DNA from 2 places in the Paenibacillus sp. JJ1722 genome. Region 2 is predicted to be linked to the other one. Evidence: riboswitches for the same ligand, from Rfam matches in the RefSeq annotation. Region 2 holds a riboswitch; the other holds the start of a gene.

Evidence for each region. Region 2 has a riboswitch for thiamine pyrophosphate ahead of ACM1ND_RS01990 (ABC transporter substrate-binding protein). Riboswitches for the same ligand answer to the same signal wherever they lie in the genome.
Region 1: another riboswitch for thiamine pyrophosphate. It lies ahead of ACM1ND_RS04840 (ECF transporter S component); the one in region 2 lies ahead of ACM1ND_RS01990 (ABC transporter substrate-binding protein).

What each region holds. Positions count from the first base shown of each region.
Region 1 is NZ_CP182500.1:1,047,718-1,051,993, reverse strand. Features, by position in the region: gene ACM1ND_RS04845 (ABC transporter ATP-binding protein) at 1-1,203, opposite strand, end outside; gene ACM1ND_RS04840 (ECF transporter S component) at 1,203-1,799, opposite strand; TPP riboswitch at 2,049-2,160, opposite strand; gene ACM1ND_RS04835 (TatD family hydrolase) at 2,204-3,001, opposite strand; gene ACM1ND_RS04830 (polynucleotide kinase-phosphatase) at 3,022-4,276, opposite strand, start outside.
Region 2 is NZ_CP182500.1:452,257-456,532, forward strand. Features, by position in the region: gene ACM1ND_RS01970 (ABC transporter ATP-binding protein) at 1-43, opposite strand, end outside; gene ACM1ND_RS01975 (ABC transporter permease) at 88-864, opposite strand; gene ACM1ND_RS01980 (MTH1187 family thiamine-binding protein) at 861-1,154, opposite strand; gene ACM1ND_RS01985 (hypothetical protein) at 1,397-1,579, shown strand; gene ACM1ND_RS01990 (ABC transporter substrate-binding protein) at 1,587-2,630, opposite strand; TPP riboswitch at 2,822-2,931, opposite strand; gene ACM1ND_RS01995 (pyridoxamine 5'-phosphate oxidase family protein) at 3,202-3,636, shown strand; gene ACM1ND_RS02000 (bifunctional 2',3'-cyclic-nucleotide 2'-phosphodiesterase/3'-nucleotidase) at 3,856-4,276, shown strand, end outside.

The sequences.
Region 1 (4,276 bases), 600 kb from region 2:
AAGCTGATACGGATGACGCTCGTCCAGCCGCTCCAGTCCGAACTGTACGAGCATCCGATCGACCCGTTCCCGGCACTGTTCAACGGTGAACAAGCTCTTGGGTAACGAATACTCTAGTTCCTTTCGTACGGTGTGTGCTACGAATTGCAGCTCGGGATTTTGAAACGCGAACCCGATACGCTCTGCCAGTTGTTCCGTACTGCCTGCCTCAATTCCGCGCACGCTATAACGTCCCTGTGTGCGAAGTAAGCGCATCATGGAGAGCAGCAGTGAGCTTTTGCCAGCCCCGTTTTCACCGACCACGCCAATCCAGTCGCCAGGCTTCACCTGCGCATGCTCCACATAAATCACTGAACTTAAACCGCGGAGGCCACTAAAATGTTCCAGCTCCAGCAAATCAATCCCTGTACCATTCCCCGTACCATTCTGCTGTGTCACTGATTCACTCCAACGCGGCGAAGACGATTCACTCCATACTCCCGGGTACCACACGCCATACTCGGACAATGCCTGCCGCTGCCCATGAAATACTTCTTCCGCCCTTCCATCCGCAATGATCTCCCCTTGAGCAGAAAGCACCACAATCCGGTCCACATCATGGACAATTTCATTAATTTTATGCTCCACGATCACCAGTGTCTGGTCTACCGAAATGTTTCGAATGGTATCCCACACCTGTGTAGTGCCTTCCTCGTCCAACAAAGCCGTGGGCTCATCCAGAAAAAGCACTTCTGGCTCCATAGCCAGCACAGACGCAATCGCCAGCCGCTGTTTCATTCCCTGTGACATGCTGCCAATGGGCATGTGTATATCATCCGTTGATAGACCAACCTGTATCAGCAGCTCGCGAATACGGGATCGCATCTGCTCACGAGGAACCTGATTATTTTCCAACACAAAAGCCAGTTCCTCGTCTGCATATGACATACAAAACTGCGTATCAGGATCTTGAAATACAATACCTGAGACACTTGGGATTACAGCAGCATCGCATTTCATAGGCACTTCTATCGTGCGTGGAATCAGACCGCTTAACACTTGGAGCAGCGTTGATTTACCGCATCCACTCGGTCCCAGCAACAGCAGCTTTTCCCCCTTGCGGACAGACAAAGACATATTGTGAAAAAGCAGCTCCTGCTCACCGGGGAATTTCAACCGAAGACGGGTGATCGAAGCCACCACATCTTCGGTTGCCTGGCTCATCAATCCAGCCCCTTATAATCTTGTTCCGTTGCGGGTCTCAAACTTCGCGTGACTCCGGTTACCTCCAATGCCCTAGCCAGATAGAACGCGAATACCCCGGCAATCACAATGCTGCCAATCATGCGAAAACCAATAAACAAAACATAGTTCCAGGTCGAAAGCTGATCAATATACCCGTAGCTGAAGTCTAAAATCAGAGAAGCGACAGCCGCCCCGGCCGCAGCTAGCGAAGCAACCCACAGGTTTGCGTTCCGATACAGAAAAGCCGCAAAAAATAGCTCCGCTCCCAAGCCTTGCAGCAGGCCATAGTACAAAGTGGACATCCCCCATTCGCTTCCCAAAAAAGCACTGACCGTTGCCGCTGCCACCTCTGCCAAAATTGCAACACCCGGCTTGCGAATGATGAGATAAGCAAACGTGCCTGCCATAAACCACATGCCATACATCAGTTGCTCGGCGTGTAGACCGAATGGTTTCATCAAATCATAGGCAGGTCCCCATATTTTGTAGACTAACCCGAACACAACAGCGATCACAATCGTGACCAAAATATCAGTCAGCTTCAACCCTTTGGACGCTCTTACAGCAGTATTCATTATTGCGTGCTCCCCTTTTTCCTTATAATTGGCCTCTTGGCCATAAAAAAAAGCTTGTCTGGAGCTGAATCTCCAGGCAAGCTTTATGCGCAGTAAAAGGTGAAGCACCATACAAAACATCATTCGTCGATATGCCTTATATAACCAGTAGTCTAAGCTACTACACTGATACCAAGCCAAAGTCAGGGTCAAGGTAAAATGCTAGGACATACATTGTATCTATCGACAACCGCGAAACAAGCGGCATTCCTGTATAGTGTTCTTGGTTTCTCTACGCTGGCATTACCCAGATCAGATTTCACGGTCAGTGGCAAGGGCCACCCTCTCAGCCTGACTTTCTCAAGCTCCCGACAATGCTTTTTTAATTCACTATAATATATACCACATCTATGGCTTTGACAATCCTATAATCCGAAGAAACGTTTGGCTGTCTCCGTCGTGGCGATTTCGATCTCCATCATGCTTCGGCCTGTACATTCGGCAACCGTAGCAGCAATGTGAGCGAGATACATGGGCTCATTACGCCCTTCTTTAGGCTTCACGGGCAAATTACGCGGGGTCAAAAATGGTGCATCCGTTTCAATCATCAGACGGTCCAAGGGAATATCTCTGACCAGTTCACGCAGATGTTTGCCACGCCGTTCGTCGCAAATCCAGCCGGTGATCCCGATATACAGTCCCATCTCTACATACGTATGCAATTCTTGTTCCGTGCCTGTAAAACAATGCACCACTGCTTTATCGACAAGCCCTTGATACTCCCGCAGCATAGCAACAAAATCCTCATGTGCATCTCGTTCATGAAGAAATAACGGCATATTAAGCTCACCCGCCAGTTGGATTTGCTCCTCAAACCATCGGCGCTGCACATCACGCGGCGAAAAATCACGGTTATAGTCCAATCCGCATTCCCCTATGGATATGACCTGCGGCTGACTCGCCAGCTGGCGGAGCTGCTGAATCGTATCTGCGCTGCAGTCTTTGGCATCATGGGGATGCACGCCAGCTGTCGCATACAGCTTGCCCGGATAACGTGCTGCATACTGAGAAGCCTCCCGACTGCTGCGGACACTGGTCCCGGTAATAATCAGGGGTGAAATCCCTACAGCTGCGGCTCTCTCTACCACCTGTTCCCGATCCGCATGAAACGAACGGTGCATCAAGTTCACGCCAATATCAATTAACGGTGTACCCCTTTCCATCTCAATCCCTCCTTCGCAAACTACAATCTCGGATCAATCGGCTCCGATTCCAGAGATAGCGCGGCAAGGACGCATTCATGAATACGATCTACCGTATCCTTGCGGACAAAACGTTCCACGCCTTCCATACCAAGCGCTCCTTCCATCAGGGCATGACGCTCCTTTTTGTTCGTTCGACGCTGCTTCAGACGCTTTAAATTCTCAGAGGCAAGATAATCCATACCGTAAATGATGTGCAAATACTTCCGGCCTCTCACCTTGATTGCAGGCTGAATCATCTTGTCCCGATTTTTCATCAAAAAGCGTTCCGGCTTGATCACAATCCCTTCATGACCATCCTCTGCCATCTCGTTCCACCAGCGAATGACCTCTTCCTCGCTTGCTTCGTCCGTGATCACGCGGTACTCTGTCTCCATAAACAGGGAAGACAGCCCAGCCAGCTCCCGGTTTTGCTCCATATGCCAAATATGAGAATGGTCGAAAAAAGTCTTTCCGCTGTGTGCCAGTGTATGGAACGGTGCAATACGAATTTCATCCAGACCGTCCACATCCCAGCAATATTTTTGAAAAGCATCTTGAAACGTTACGGCATTCGCGTACTTCTGTTCCATTTCCTCCAACCAGTCTCCAACCTCTCGACCTGCAACCTTCGCCTGCTTCAGCTTGTCTACCAGCTTACTGCGATCCAACAGAGCTGCCTCCCCCACATGCGCATACTGTGCAGCAATCAGTTCCCGAGCCTTGAGATTCCACGGTACAATTTCCGCATCCAGCAATACAAAATCCGTCTGGTTCCGTTCAAAATATCCAGCAGTCCGTAAATCCACATTAAGCTTCTCCATCACTTGCTTCCCAAGGCTTTGTTCAAAGAAAGCTCTCCCACTCCGACTATAGATCGTGCCCAATGTCGGGTAGCCTACATATTGAACAGCGGCCTGTTCGTTTTTGAATAATAGCAAAATAGCCCGGCTACCCATATGTTTTTTCTCGGCCACCATCGTTTGTACTCCTTGCCCGCGATAATAAGCCAGCGCCTCACGTGGATGCTCCAGATATCCTTCCTCTGCAGACACCGCTGGAGCAGGGCTCATCGTCGGTGGAATATACACCAGCTCCTCCATGGGTACCGTCACATGTGACACGGTATCTATAGCGGATTTGATCCATTCTCCTTGTACGCGCACTTCGCCATACGATTCCGTCAGCACACTGTAACCAGCGATTAGCTTGCGTAAATTCGGCGGGGAAAACCGTTTTCTCTGCCACCGGACAAGT
Region 2 (4,276 bases):
TAGCCACGTTGTATGATGATAAGTCAGTCGGATGCAGACTCATACGCGCCACGTCCTTTCTTTGCTGTATGTAATTCAAGGAGGAAGCTACTCTCGATCGGGTTTCCAGCGAACCAGCCATTTCTCCAGTAGTAAAATAACCACAAACATGAGTAAGCTGAGTGCAACAATAATGCCGATGGCGGCAAAAATGAGGTCCGTGCGATAGGCCGATTTTTGCAGCAGCATATAATATCCAATTCCTTCACTAGCTCCGATCCATTCCGCAATGATCGCACCCATCACACTATAGGTAGCAGCAATTTTAACGCCAGAAAAGACTTGCGGCAGGGAATGTGGCAGCTCCAGCTTCATAAAAATAGCCATGCGGCTTGCACCCGACATCCGCATATAGTTCATCATCGTACGGTCTGTTCGAGTCAGCCCGTCCATGGCCGCTACAGCCACAGGAAAAAAGCATACTAGGGTAATGACCATCAGCTTGGGCAGCACCCCAAAACCAAACCACACCATGAGCAGCGGTCCCAGGGCGATGATTGGAATGTTTTGGCTCAGGATAAGCAGCGGATACAGGGCGGATTTGAGAAAAGGAATCGTATGAAGAACGATGGCGATCAACAGTCCCGTTGCTGTCCCTATCGCGAATCCGGCAAGTGTCAGACGAATCGTAGCCCATGTATGGGCACCAAGCAGCGCCGTCTGGGCTATGCCCTCTTGTACGATGAGGGATGGAGCAGGCAGCAGCCAGGATTCAACATGCAAATAGGAAACCGCCCCCTGCCAGGCCGCTAAAAAGAAGAGGACCGCCACAAAGGGCGGCCATACGCTTTTCCACCAGGATGCGTTCTTGCCTTTCGGATTCATGGGCGATATTTCTCGGTCAGCTTGTTCATGCTGATGCCTTGTGGGTTATGTGCGATTTTGATCTGTGAAATGACGCTGGGACTGCCCGCTTCCGTCAAAGCCTCGTGCATTTCTTTAACCACTTTCAGCAACTCGTCGAGCTCGCCCTCCATGGTCGTATCCAATGGATTCACCTGATGTTTGACACCGGAGCGCTGAATGACCTCGATCGCCTTATCTACATACGGGTAAGAGTCCTCGTTATTAGGAGTTTTAGGGATTACTTGAATACTGAGCAGTGTGTTAGCCATGCAAATTCACCTGTCCTTTATTTGGAGTGTTATTAAAAAAATATGGTGGTTTAAGGCGGGGAGACCGCTTCGCGTTTCATTTGATCTTACGATCGCTGCGCTTCTCCAGATTCAAATGAACCACTACGCTGCCAACCGCCTTAAAAACACCCTATTTTTAAAGCTGGTTTGTGTGGCATTTTTAACACACAAGCGCACCTACTTAGCGCTTAGATAATATGAGAAACTAAAGAATAAACCAAGTGGAACGAGAACGAAGTGGGCGGAATGGTGCTGTACAAGCGTTAACATTCGCCTTTGTACCCAGATTTCAACCTCTGGATATTTATAAAAGAAATCTGGGTACAGCAGCGATGGGAAGCACCATCCGACTGCGTAGTGGCGCTTCGTTCACTTCTCTAGTTCAGTCTTATTTAGCGTTTTAACAAATGATCAACGCTTGGGCAGGAAACCGTTTGTGAAGGCTTTATCGACTTCCAAAGGCTTGCTGAGCAGCTTGCGTTCGTACATCCAGTCCGAATAGTTTTGCCATACCTCCGGTTTTTGCACACCCCATTGCGCGGCATCGTCCTGATAACGCGGGCTTAGCCATTTTTGGCTGGCAAGTACCAGTTTTTTATCCAGCTCCGGTACAGCTTTGCTTAAGATGTCTGCGGCTTCTTCCGGATGAGCGATAGTGTATTCATAGCCTTGTGCGGTAGCGTCCATGAACGCTTTGACCAGCTCGGGATCATTTTTTATTGTCTGTTCGTTGCTCACAATTACAGGTGTATAGTAATCGAGGCTTTTGGAATAATCTTTTACATACAGCATATCCAATGGCTCACCTCGAAGCTGGGCCTCGATTCCGGTCCATGCGTAGAAAATCCAGGCAAAGTCGATATCCCGCTTCACGGCTGTAAAATAGTCTGCATTGCCCATGTTGATGATCTTCACTTTGCTCACATCGCCTTTGTCTGAATCCATGATGGATTTCATGACCGCTTCTTCTACGGGAGAGCCCCAACCGCCGTATTTTTTACCTTCAAAATCTTTCGGGCTCTTAATTCCACGATCTACCGGGGCTGCGAAGCCTGAGGTATTATGCTGAATCACCGCAGCGATGGATACAAGCGGCACGCCTTGCGTACGAGCCTGTGTGACGCCTTCTTGGTAGCTGATACCAAAAGGTGCAGCATTAGAAGCAACCATTTGATCAGCTCCGCCTGAACCAGGTTGAACAATTTGGACATTCAAACCCGCTTTTTCGTAAAATCCTTTGTCCTTAGCGACATAGAGTCCCGTATGATTCGTATTGGGTGTCCAGTCGAGCACGACTTTAACATCTTTGAGCCCCTTTGCCGGAGTAGACGTTTGAGTGTCGGTAGCGGGAGCCGCTTCTTGGGATGTGGGGGGACTTCCACCGCAAGCGGTCAGGGTCAGGGCCATGAGCCACAGACTGATCAGTCCCAGGCTTAATATTTTCATGCGCTTCATCGTTGTGTTCTCTCCTTTAATTACCCGTTATCCGTCCAATCAGACAGCTTAAGTTCCCCATTTTCTAAAAATAACATCTGCCGGATGCGATCTTTCCAACAACTTAATCTTCAACAAAAAAAGCGCCCCGAGTTTCCGGGACGCTTGCGCTTGTATATACCAAAGTAAGGGATGGTCCTATGTAAAAAAGGCACATCTTGCTTAAGCATTCCTACGCTGGCATTACCCAGATCAGGTTGTAAGGGTCAGTGTCTTGGGACACACTCTCAGCCGGCCGATTCCAGCACCCCTGGCATTGTATGGTTTAATGGGTTCATTTATTCGGGTTTACTACGACGATTATATGCCTTGAATGCGGGTCTGTCCAGCATGAAGGGAGAGGTGACGGTTCATTTGCCGAACCACAGGGTACACTTTTACTGTGAGCTTTGATCTGAAAATGAGCATGAATCAATTCGATTCGATCCGGTCATGTTATTTTCAGAACAGCTACGCAAGTAGGTTCAGATGGGCTGGTGCCCAATGGCGTGGCCGTAGAGAATTCTAATTCGTGAAAAGGAGTTGTTGTACTGTGGGTAAAACGGAAACATTGGATCGCAACCAACTGGAACAAGCCATTGTGAAGGCTTTGGATAACAACAAATTTTGCTCGTTAGGTACGGTAGAGGGTGGCAAACCGAAAGTACGCTATATGGCCCTTTTTAACGATGGAATGAACATTCATCTGGCGACAGATCGCAAAACGCATAAAGTAGAGGAGCTAAAGGACAATCCGAATGCTTATCTGCTGCTGGGTTATGAAGTTGGCGGTACGAAGGAAGTCGTAGAAGTGGAGGCTACCGTCCAGATCACAACTGATGAGGGGCTGCGCAAACAAGTGTGGAACGATTCCTTGAAGGAATGGTTTTCCGGACCGGATGATCCCGATTATGTCATTCTGGACGTGAATCCGACACGCATTGAGTATGTGGGTCAGCAATCTGAGCGCCAGGTTTGGAAGAAGTAATACGAATATAAATGGATAAGCCGGTGAATCTCCGAGTTTTTTAGGAGGTTTGCTGGTTTTTATTTTTGAGAAAATTAATTATTTTTTCATAAATAATTTAAGTAAATGACTACTCTTTTATCTGGCGTTGGATTAAAATAGAAATGGTGGGTTCAAGGCTTACATATATGTGCAAAAGTATGTATATGAGGCATACACCTTAATGAGGAGGGGTATATTTTGTTATTTCGTAAAAATTGGTTTAAAGGGTTTACAGCAGCAGTTGTGGCTTGTAGCATGCTGGTGTTTTCGGCCGCTCCATCCTGGGCAGCTAGCGATTCTCGCGATAGCGCTACGGTGAATTTGCGGATCATGGAAACAACGGATATTCATGCGTCGCTGATGAACTATGATTACTATTCAGACAAAGAAACCAACGAATATGGCTTGATTAGCACAGCTGGTTTGATCCAACAGGCGCGTAGTGAAACAAGAAACAGCATGCTGTTCGATAACGGTGATTTGTTACAGGGCAATCCATTAGGCGATTATATGGCCAGAAACAAAACCTATGAAAAAGAAGGCGGTGTCCATCCAGTCTACAAGATGATGAACTTGATGGGCTATGATGCGGCGACAGTGGGTAACCACGAATTCAACT